Regions from separate parts of the Pseudomonas sp. zbq_18 genome, predicted to be linked through region 1. Evidence: predicted binding sites of a transcription regulator. Region 1 holds the regulator's gene; each other region holds the start of a gene.
The links. The regulator sigma-54, encoded in region 1, starts transcription at its own class of promoters, with help from an activator protein. The targets are predictions, from matches to a motif close to ANTGGCATNNANNTTGCTNT.
Positions count from the first base shown of each region.

Region 2: a site for sigma-54 is predicted at 1,784-1,803, ahead of ACF8C6_RS01765 (CmpA/NrtA family ABC transporter substrate-binding protein). Genes of this name have one in related genera too.
Region 3: a site for sigma-54 is predicted at 1,536-1,555, ahead of ACF8C6_RS05610 (circularly permuted type 2 ATP-grasp protein). Genes of this name have one in related genera too.

Region 1 covers NZ_JBICIT010000013.1:407,732-411,004, reverse strand. The annotation lists gene lptA (lipopolysaccharide transport periplasmic protein LptA) at 1-393, shown strand, start outside; gene lptB (LPS export ABC transporter ATP-binding protein) at 393-1,118, shown strand; gene ACF8C6_RS11500 (RNA polymerase factor sigma-54) at 1,260-2,762, shown strand; gene hpf (ribosome hibernation-promoting factor, HPF/YfiA family) at 2,915-3,223, shown strand; gene ptsN (PTS IIA-like nitrogen regulatory protein PtsN) at 3,238-3,273, shown strand, end outside.
Region 2 covers NZ_JBICIT010000001.1:357,876-361,148, forward strand. The annotation lists gene ACF8C6_RS01760 (ABC transporter permease) at 1-226, opposite strand, end outside; gene ACF8C6_RS01765 (CmpA/NrtA family ABC transporter substrate-binding protein) at 281-1,645, opposite strand; gene ACF8C6_RS01770 (transcriptional regulator) at 1,967-2,275, opposite strand; gene ACF8C6_RS01775 (hypothetical protein) at 2,446-2,832, shown strand; gene alaC (alanine transaminase) at 2,874-3,273, opposite strand, start outside.
Region 3 covers NZ_JBICIT010000008.1:42,612-45,884, forward strand. The annotation lists gene grxD (Grx4 family monothiol glutaredoxin) at 1-45, shown strand, start outside; gene ACF8C6_RS05605 (type 1 glutamine amidotransferase) at 303-1,034, shown strand; gene ACF8C6_RS05610 (circularly permuted type 2 ATP-grasp protein) at 1,588-2,997, shown strand; gene ACF8C6_RS05615 (alpha-E domain-containing protein) at 3,009-3,273, shown strand, end outside.

The sequences.
Region 1 (3,273 bases):
CGCGGCGGCGTGGTGATTACCCAAGGAACCCTGAAGATCACTGGCGACACCGTGACCATCACCCAGGATGCCAATGGCGACATCGACGTCTTCACCTCGGTCGGCAAACCGGCCTACTACGAGCAAAAGCCGGCGGCCGACAAGGACATCGTCAAGGCTTATGGCATGACCATCCAGTATTACGCGAGCAACGAGCGCATCGTACTGATCGACCAGGCCAAGGTAATCCAACAGGGCAATGTCTTCGAAGGCGAGAAGATCGTCTACGACACCCAGCGCCAGATCGTCAACGCAGGCCGCGCCACCGGCAGCAACGTATCGACCCCACGCCCGCGGATCGACATGATTCTGCAGCCGCGCAAGAAAGCAGGCCAGCCGGAGCAAGCCCAGTAATGGCCATCCTCAAAGCTCAGCACCTGGCCAAGAGCTACAAGAGCCGCCAGGTGGTTCGTGATGTCAGCCTGTCCATAGAAAGTGGTCAGATCGTCGGCCTGCTCGGGCCCAATGGCGCCGGCAAGACCACCTGCTTCTACATGATCGTCGGCCTGGTACAGGCCGATCAGGGGCGTGTCCTGATCGACAATCAGGACATCAGCCACCAACCCATGCACGGCAGAGCCCGCGCCGGGATTGGCTACCTGCCGCAGGAAGCCTCGATCTTCCGCAAGCTGTCGGTGACCGACAACATCATGGCCATCCTTGAAACCCGCAAGGATCTCGACCGGGCCGGCCGCGAGAAAGCGCTGGAAGCCCTGCTGCAGGAGTTCCACATTAGCCACATCCGCGACAGCCTGGGCATGAGCCTGTCCGGCGGCGAGCGGCGCCGCGTGGAGATTGCCCGCGCGCTGGCCACCGAGCCCAAGTTCATCCTGCTCGACGAACCGTTCGCCGGCGTCGATCCGATTTCGGTCGGCGATATCAAGCAGATCATCCACCACCTCAAGGCCAAGGGTATCGGCGTACTGATCACCGATCACAACGTGCGCGAAACCCTGGATATCTGCGAGACGGCCTATATCGTTAACGACGGGCAGCTGATCGCCGAGGGCGATGCCCAGACCATCCTGGCCAACCAACTGGTCAAGGAAGTCTACCTGGGTCACGAGTTCCGGCTGTAAAGCGCCCAACATGCAGGGGCTTGCGCAAACGGAAGGAATGATTCAAGGTCAGGCATACAAATTGCTTCCAAGGGCGGCCTTCCGCCCTGCAGTGGATGGCGCAGCGCGCCGGCAAGTGAACAAGGTAACCAGCCCCGCACCATGAAACCGTCGCTAGTCCTCAAGATGGGCCAGCAGCTGACGATGACCCCGCAGCTGCAACAGGCCATTCGACTTCTCCAGCTCTCCACTCTGGACCTGCAACAGGAAATCCAGGAAGCGCTGGAATCCAATCCCATGCTTGAGCGCCAGGAGGAAGGAGAAGACTTCGACAACTCCGACCCCATGGCCGACAACGCCGAGCAGGGCAACTCGGTCCAGCAGGACAGCTCCAGCTTCCAGGACAGCACCGTCGCGGTAAACAACAGCGACAACGCAGAAGACGGCGAATGGCACGACCGCATTCCCAGCGAGCTGCCAGTCGACACCGCCTGGGAAGACGTCTACCAGACCAGCGCCAGCAGCCTGCCAAGCAGCGATGATGACGAGTGGGACTTCACCACCCGCACCTCCGCCGGCGAGAGCCTGCAAAGTCACCTGCTGTGGCAGCTCAATCTTGTACCGATGTCCGATACCGACAAACTGATCGGCGTCACCATCATCGACTGCATCAACGATCAGGGCTACCTGGAAGAAAGTATCGAGGAGATCGTCGACTCCTTCGATCCGGAACTGGAAATCGAAGCCGACGAGGTCGAGGCGGTACTGCACCGCATCCAGCACTTCGAGCCAGCCGGCATCGGCGCCCGCGACCTGCGCGAGTGTCTGCTGCTGCAACTGCGCCAGCTGCCTGCCAACACCCCTTGGCTGACCGAGGCACAGCGCCTGGCCAACGATCATCTGGACATACTCGGCAGCCGCGACTACAGCCAGCTGATGCGACGCATGAAGCTCAAGGAAGACGAGCTGCGCCAGATCATCGAGCTGATCCAGAGCCTCAACCCGCGCCCAGGCTCGCAGATCGAAGCCAACGAACCGGAATACGTGGTGCCCGACGTCATCGTACGCAAGCACAACGATCGCTGGCTGGTGGAGCTGAATCAGGAAGCGGTACCGCGCCTGCGGGTCAACGCCCAGTATGCTGGCTTCGTCAAACGCGCCGACTCCAGCGCCGACAACACTTTCATGCGCAACCAGTTGCAGGAGGCGCGCTGGTTCATCAAGAGCCTGCAGAGCCGCAACGAAACCCTGATGAAAGTGGCGACGCAAATCGTCGAACACCAGCGCGGCTTCCTCGACTATGGCGACGAGGCGATGAAACCTCTTGTGCTGCATGACATCGCCGAGGCGGTAGGCATGCACGAGTCGACCATTTCCCGGGTGACCACGCAAAAATTCATGCACACCCCACGCGGCATCTACGAGTTGAAGTATTTCTTCTCCAGCCATGTCAGCACCGCCGAGGGTGGCGAATGCTCGTCCACCGCGATCCGCGCCATCATCAAGAAACTGGTGGCTGCGGAAAACGCGAAAAAGCCGTTGAGCGACAGCAAGATCGCTGGTTTACTGGAGGCACAGGGCATTCAGGTAGCCCGTCGCACAGTCGCCAAATACCGCGAATCTCTCGGCATAGCGCCATCCAGTGAGCGCAAGCGATTGATGTAAACGGCCCTGAACGGGGGATTTCTGCACTAGCGTATCGCGCCAGCCCTGCATCAGGGGAAGCTCGGCCAGTAGTGCATCAAACCTCCGGCCAACGTGTTACGGCGGCAGGCCCGATAGCCTGTCTCTTACACAAGGCAACAAGGAGATGCGTTATGCAAGTCAACATCAGTGGACATCAACTGGATGTGACCGACGCCCTGCGCGACTACGTCGGGGAAAAACTCAGCCGACTGGAGCGTCACTTCGACAGGATCACCAACGTTCAGGTGACCATGGAAGTGGAAAAGCTGAAACAGAAAATCGAAGCGACCCTACATATTGCCGGCGGTGAAGTCGTGGCCAACGCCGAACATGAAGACATGTACGCCGCCATCGACCTGCTCGCTGACAAACTCGACCGCCAACTGATCAAGCACAAGGAAAAGCAGCTGGACCGCATGCAAGGCGCGGCAGCTCGCTGATACTTACCCCTCACATGATCCGACTCGAAACCATACTGACTCCCGCACGT
Region 2 (3,273 bases), on a different contig from region 1:
CGTGGGCGTCGACCAGCGAGCCGAACTGGCTGTAGACCTGCACCGGCCCGGGAAACTGGCCGAGGCTGGTCTGGATGTTGTTGGCCACCAGCTGCCAGAACAGCAGGAAGAACACGATACCGGCCAGCGGCAGGATGATTGCCGGTGCCCAGCGCTTGATCAGGGCCTGGCTGCGCGCGGTATCGACGGTCTGCTTGATCGGGGTGGCGACGTTCGGGTTGCTCATCGTCCTGTCCTCTCGTGGGCGAGGGCGGAGCCGGCTGGCCCCGCCTGCGCGGGTTTACTCGGTGCCTTTCAGGCCGATCTGGAAGGAGTTCAGGTAGGCGTTGGGTGTACGCCCGTCGTAGGTCACGCCGTCGATGAAGTCGCTGCTCGGCGCGCGGTAGCCGTCTTCGTCGGCCGCCGGGAAGTCATCGGCCTTGGCCTTGCCTTCGCTGATCAGCTCGTTGGCCGCCTCGCGGTACAGATCCGGTCGATACACCTGCTTGGCCACGTCGAGATACCAGCTGTCCGGTTTGGCCTCGCTGATCTGGCCCCAGCGGCGCATCTGGGTCAGGTACCAGATGGCGTCCGAGTAGAAGGGGTAGGTGGCGTCGTGGCGGAAGAACACGTTGAAGTCCGGTACTTCGCGCTTGTCGCCTTTCTCGTACTCGAAGGTGCCGGTCATGGAGTTGGCGATGACCTTGGCGTCGGCGCCGACGTATTCCGGACGGGAGAGGATTTCCACGGCCTCGGCGCGGTTGGCGTTGTTGTTCTCGTCCAGCCACATGGCCGCGCGGATCAGGGCCTTGACCAGGCGCTTGTGGGTTTCCGGGTTGGCTTCGGCCCAGGCCTTGGACACGCCGAAGACCTTCTCCGGGTTGTTCTTCCAGATCTCGTAGTCGGTGATCACCGGCACGCCGATGCCCTTGAATACGGCCTGCTGGTTCCACGGCTCGCCCACGCAGTAGCCGCTGATGGTGCCTGCCTCCATGGTCGCCGGCATCTGCGGTGGCGGAGTGACCGAGAGCAGTGCGTCGGCGTTGATCTGCCCGCTGATGTCGCCTTTTTCCGGCGCGTACAGGCCTGGGTTGATGCCACCGGCGGCCAGCCAGTAGCGCAGCTCGTAGTTGTGGGTGGAAACCGGGAACACCATGCCCAGGTTGAACGGCTTGCCCTTGGCCTTGTACTGCTCGATCACCGGCTTGAGCGCGTCGGCCTTGATCGGGTGCACCGGCTTGCCGTTTTCCATCGGCACATGTTTCTTCATTTCCGCCCAGACTTCGTTGGAGACGGTGATGGCATTGCCATTGAGGTCCATGGAGAAGGCGGTGACCACCTCGGCCTTGGTGCCGAAGCCGATGGTCGCGCCCAGCGGCTGGCCAGCCAGCATGTGCGCGCCGTCCAGCTCGCCATCGATTACCCGGTCCAGCAGCACTTTCCAGTTGGCCTGGGCCTCCAGGGTGACGAACAGCCCTTCGTCCTCGAAATAGCCCTTCTCGTAGGCGATGGCCAGCGGCGCCATGTCGGTGAGCTTGATGAAGCCAAGCTTGAGTTCTTCCTTCTCCGGCTCGGCGGCCAGGGCGATCTGCATGGAAAGCGGGGATAGCGCCAGCAGGGCGGCGCCGAGCAGGGTTTTCAACGGAGTACGGCGAGTCTTGCGCATTGAAGATTTCCTCGTGGTCAGAAACGAAAAAAGACGTCGCAGCAAACCGGCCCGAAGGGCTGGTTGCGTCGACGTCTTTGTCTATTCGTCCCGATCACCGCCGTTGGCGATCCGAAGACGGGTGTGGCTGAAAGGTCTTTTGCAAAGGCCTTGCCAGTTCCTTCCGTATGCTTCGGAGACCTGAATAATTCCTTGTAAATCAGTTTGATAGGGGGCTATGGCAGCAGTCAAAACGCCTTTTGTCGCGTACTCACCAGGCCAGGCCGGGCGAACCAAGGCAGTGCAGGGCTGCGCCCGGCGCGTGCAATAGTGGGCAGTGCATCAGCCGCTGGCGCGAGTTTCCTCGGTGAAGTCGCGCAGCCAGCGCAGCACCTGCACCGCTTCCCAGCGCGCCGGATCGAACAGGGCATACGCCTGGCCCTGATAACCCACCACGTCCAGCTGACGGTGATAGCCGGCGCGCTGCAACAGGGCTTCGATCTCGGCGAAGCAGCCGTTGAAATGGGCGCGGTTGAAGGGGGTGCGGCGCTCTGTGACGATGCCTTCGAGCAGCAGTTCTTCGACCGTGCTGCGTACCCGCTCCGGATTCATCCGGTTGACCGCGTGTTTCAGCTGCATGACATCCAGCATGGCAAGACTCCTGTTTGGCGATGCGCTGCCCGGAAAGCGGGCCTCGGTAAGTCGGGCGATAGCCTAATAAAAAATACTGTACAGATAAACAGTATTCGATGTTAGGATCGCTCCACTGCCTGAATTCGTGCGCGCAAACTCACTGCGGCCATCCAGAGGAGCTCCCGACAATGCAACAGAAGCTGATGACAATTGTGCTGCTGGCCCTGCTCGCCGGTTGCGCCCAATCGCAGAGCGAACAGCCTCGTGCCAATGGCGCTTATCTGGTGATCGACGAAGGGCGGGCCTGGACGGTGCTGGTGGCTGATGGCGAGCGTCGCGAGGAAGCGGGCTGGGTACTGGATGTCATTCGTTTACCGGAGGCGCCGTCGGGCGTGGTGGCCAGCTATCTGATCGAGACGCCCAACTGTGGGCGTGTCCAGTGGCTGAGTCAGCGTCAGGATGACTCCCAAGGGCTCGGTGCACGCTTGCAGGCAGTGCCGGGCGAGGCCATGCAGCGCCCTGGTTGCCTGGTCGGTCAGGGACAATTGTGGACGGCGTTGGATTATTCGGGGTGATAGCCAGAGGCCCCGGCGGTTTTTCGTCGGGGCCTCTGGCTTTACTGGGCTGGTGCTTTGCGCGTTTTGGCCGGTGGCTCCTTGAGCAGGCCGTCGGCGCGGAACATCGCCTTGATCCCGCGAATGGACTGGCGGGTGCGGTCCTGGTTCTCGATCAGGGCGAAACGCACATGGTCGTCGCCGTAGTCGCCAAAGCCCAGGCCCGGCGAGACGCAGACCTTGGCTTCCAGCAGCAGTTTCTTGGCGAACTCCAGCGAACCCAGGTGGGCGTACGGCTCGGGGATCTTGGCCCAGATGTACATCGAGGCTTTGGGCTTCTCCACCATCCAGCCGGCCTCGTGCAGACCCTTGACCAGCATGTTGCGGCGCTGACGGTACTGCTCGGCGATATCTCGGACGCACTGCTGGTCGCCCTCCAGTGCTGCGATGGCTGCCACCTGC
Region 3 (3,273 bases), on a different contig from region 1:
CAGACCCTGATCAAGGACGCCGCCGAGAAAGCCAAGGCCGAATAAGCTCGCGCGCTCTGCCAAAAAAGCCGATGCATCTGCATCGGCTTTTTGGTTTGTACGCTGGCGCTTTTGGCGTGATCCAGTGGGGCATGGCCCTATAAAGAAGGTACGCCGCCACGGCCAATCGGTAGCTGGCGCGTTAGTCTTGGCTGCGCGTACCTGCCTCGGTTAGCCTGCTCGAAAAAAATAAGTCCGCCAGATCAGGTACTCCGTGTTTCGGCACGGGCCTTGCCTTGGCAAGCGGACAACGGAGAGTAGTCATGACCGACATTCTGATTCTGACCCACGTCGATTATTGTCCTCCGGGCCACCTCGCCACCGTGCTTGAGGCTCAGCGGCTGGATTTCACGGTATTGCGCGCCGACCTTGGCGAGCTTGAAGGCTATGACCTGGATCGCCCGCGGGCGGTGGCGATCATGGGCGGGCCGATGAGCGTCAACGACCCATTGCCTTGGATAGAGGCAGAAGTTGCCGCTATTCGGCACTTCATCCAGCGTGACATCCCCATCATCGGTCACTGCCTGGGCGGCCAGCTGATTGCCCGCGCCCTGGGTGCCAGCGTGCACCGCATGCCTTATACCGAGGCCGGCTGGCAGCCGCTGGTAAGGCGCGACATGCACAGTCCCAGCCCCTGGTTGGCCCACCTGCCACGTGAGTTCCCGGTGTTCCAGTGGCACGGCGACACCTTTGCCTTGCCGGACGGCGCCCAGTGGCTGCTGTCCAGCCCATGGTGCCCGAACCAAGGCTTTTCCTGGGGTGACAAGGTGCTGGCTCTGCAAGGCCATCCCGAGGTCACCGCCGAGGTGGTGGAAAGCTGGCTGCGCGACTGGTCGCATCTGCTCGACGAGACCCAGGCCAGCCAACAGGGTCTGAACCAGATGCTGGCTGACCTGCCCAGCCGGGTCGCTGCCCTCAACCGAGTGGCAGAGGGGCTTTACCGGCACTGGCTCAACCTGGCCTTTGGCGAGCCCGCGATAGCCTGCGCGGTCTAGCCCCATCTCCAGTGGGAGCGGCTTTAGCCGCGATAAGGGCTCTACGCGTCTGCATCGCGGCTGAGGCCGCTCTCATGAGAATCACGCTGCTCGTCGTCTGGGCCCGGCGCCTTCTCTAGGAGGTGCTAGGGGGCACTCCGCCTGGGTCGCGAGGCTTTTGCACGGCCTGAGTCCCGTCCAGTCCCTTCTACAGCGCAGTGACAGACCACGCCGGCTTTCCACTCGGCATAAAAAAACCGCCCGACGTCGGGCGGCCTGTAGGAGCGATCGGCCAAAGGGGGAGCCGATCTACGAAACAGCGGGCCTGATGAGCCACTGCTTCGGTGTGGCGCAGTCTGCCCAAACGCCCATGCGCGATGAAATCGAAGCTACCTATGTCGTCCATAGACGATCTGCCACGCGCTGGGGCGCGCCTCGTTCTGGCGTCTCGCAAAGCGCTCCAAGATGGTGCGTTGTGTGTTTTTTATTTGTTTAAGTTATTGAAATATAAGAGTAAGTTTTCGTGGCACGAGCCTTGCGATGCCTCTCTTGTCCGGGTGACAAGGAGCATGGCATGCCCCGCACTTTTTTTGATGAGATGAACGACGCGAACGGTGCAGTCCGTTCGCACTATCGGGAGTTTGCCCGCTGGCTGGCGGATACGCCGGCCGAGCTGCAGGCACAGCGTCGTCGTGAAGCCGATCTGCTGTTCCACCGGGCCGGCATCACCTTCACCCTCTACGGGGACGAGCAGGGCACCGAGCGCCTGATCCCCTTCGACACCATCCCCCGCAGTATCCCCGCCAGCGAATGGCGCATCGTCGAGGCCGGCTGCATCCAGCGGGTGCAGGCGCTGAACATGTTCCTCGCCGACCTCTACCACGACCAACGCATCCTCAAGGCCGGCATCATTCCGGCCGAACAGGTGCTGGCCAACGAAGGCTACCAACTGGCCATGCAGGGCCTCGACCTGCACCGCGACATCTACGCGCACATCGCCGGGGTCGATCTGGTGCGCGACGGCGACGGTACGTTCTATGTGCTGGAAGACAACCTGCGTACGCCCAGCGGCGTCAGCTATATGCTGGAAGACCGCAAGATGATGATGCGGCTGTTTCCCGAGCTGTTTGCCATGCAGCGTGTGGCGCCCATCGACCATTACCCGAGCCTGCTGCTCGATACCCTGAAAAGCTCCAGTCCGATCGACAACCCCAGCGTGGTGGTGCTGACACCGGGGCGCTTCAACAGCGCCTACTTCGAGCACGCCTTCCTCGCCCGCGAAATGGGAGTGGAACTGGTGGAGGGCGCCGACCTGTTCGTGCGTGACGACAAGGTGTACATGCGCACCACCGCCGGCCCGCAGCCGGTGGATGTGATTTACCGCCGCCTGGACGATGCCTTCCTCGACCCGCTGGCCTTCAATCCCGACTCCATGCTCGGCGTGCCCGGCCTGCTGGCGGCCTACCGCAGTGGCAACGTGGTGCTGGCCAACGCGGTCGGCACCGGGGTGGCCGATGACAAGTCGATCTACCCCTATGTCGGCGACATGATCCGCTTCTACCTCGACGAAGAGCCGATCCTCAAGAACGTGCCCACCTGGCAGTGCCGCAAGCCCGAGGAGCTGTCCCACGTGCTGGCCAACCTGCCCGAGCTAGTGGTCAAGGAAACCCAGGGCTCCGGTGGCTACGGCATGCTGGTCGGTCCGGCCGCCAGCAAGGCCGAGATCGAGGCTTTCCGCGCCCGCCTCAAGGCCCGCCCCGAGGCCTATATCGCCCAGCCCACCCTGAGCCTGTCGACCTGCCCGACCTTCGTCGAGAACGGCATCGCGCCTCGGCATATCGACCTGCGTCCGTTCGTCCTTTCCGGTCGCGAAACCCGCCTGGTGCCGGGCGGCCTGACCCGCGTGGCGCTGCGCGAGGGCTCGCTGGTGGTCAACTCGTCGCAAGGCGGCGGCACCAAGGACACCTGGGTGGTCGAGGACTAAGGAATATCGCCATGCTTTCGAGAACTGCCTCCGATCTGTACTGGATGTCGCGTTATCTGGAACGCGCCGAGAACCTCGCGCGCATGCTCGACGTCAGCTACTCACTGTCGCTGATGCCGCACGACGGCCGAGGCGATGGCCTCGACGAACTGGCCCTGCCTCTGCTGATCACCGGCACCCTGGACGAATACCTGACCCGCCATGGCCAGCTGCACGCCGAGCGCATGCTGCATTTCTTCGCCCTCGATGCGGAGAACCCGGCGAGCATCTATTGCT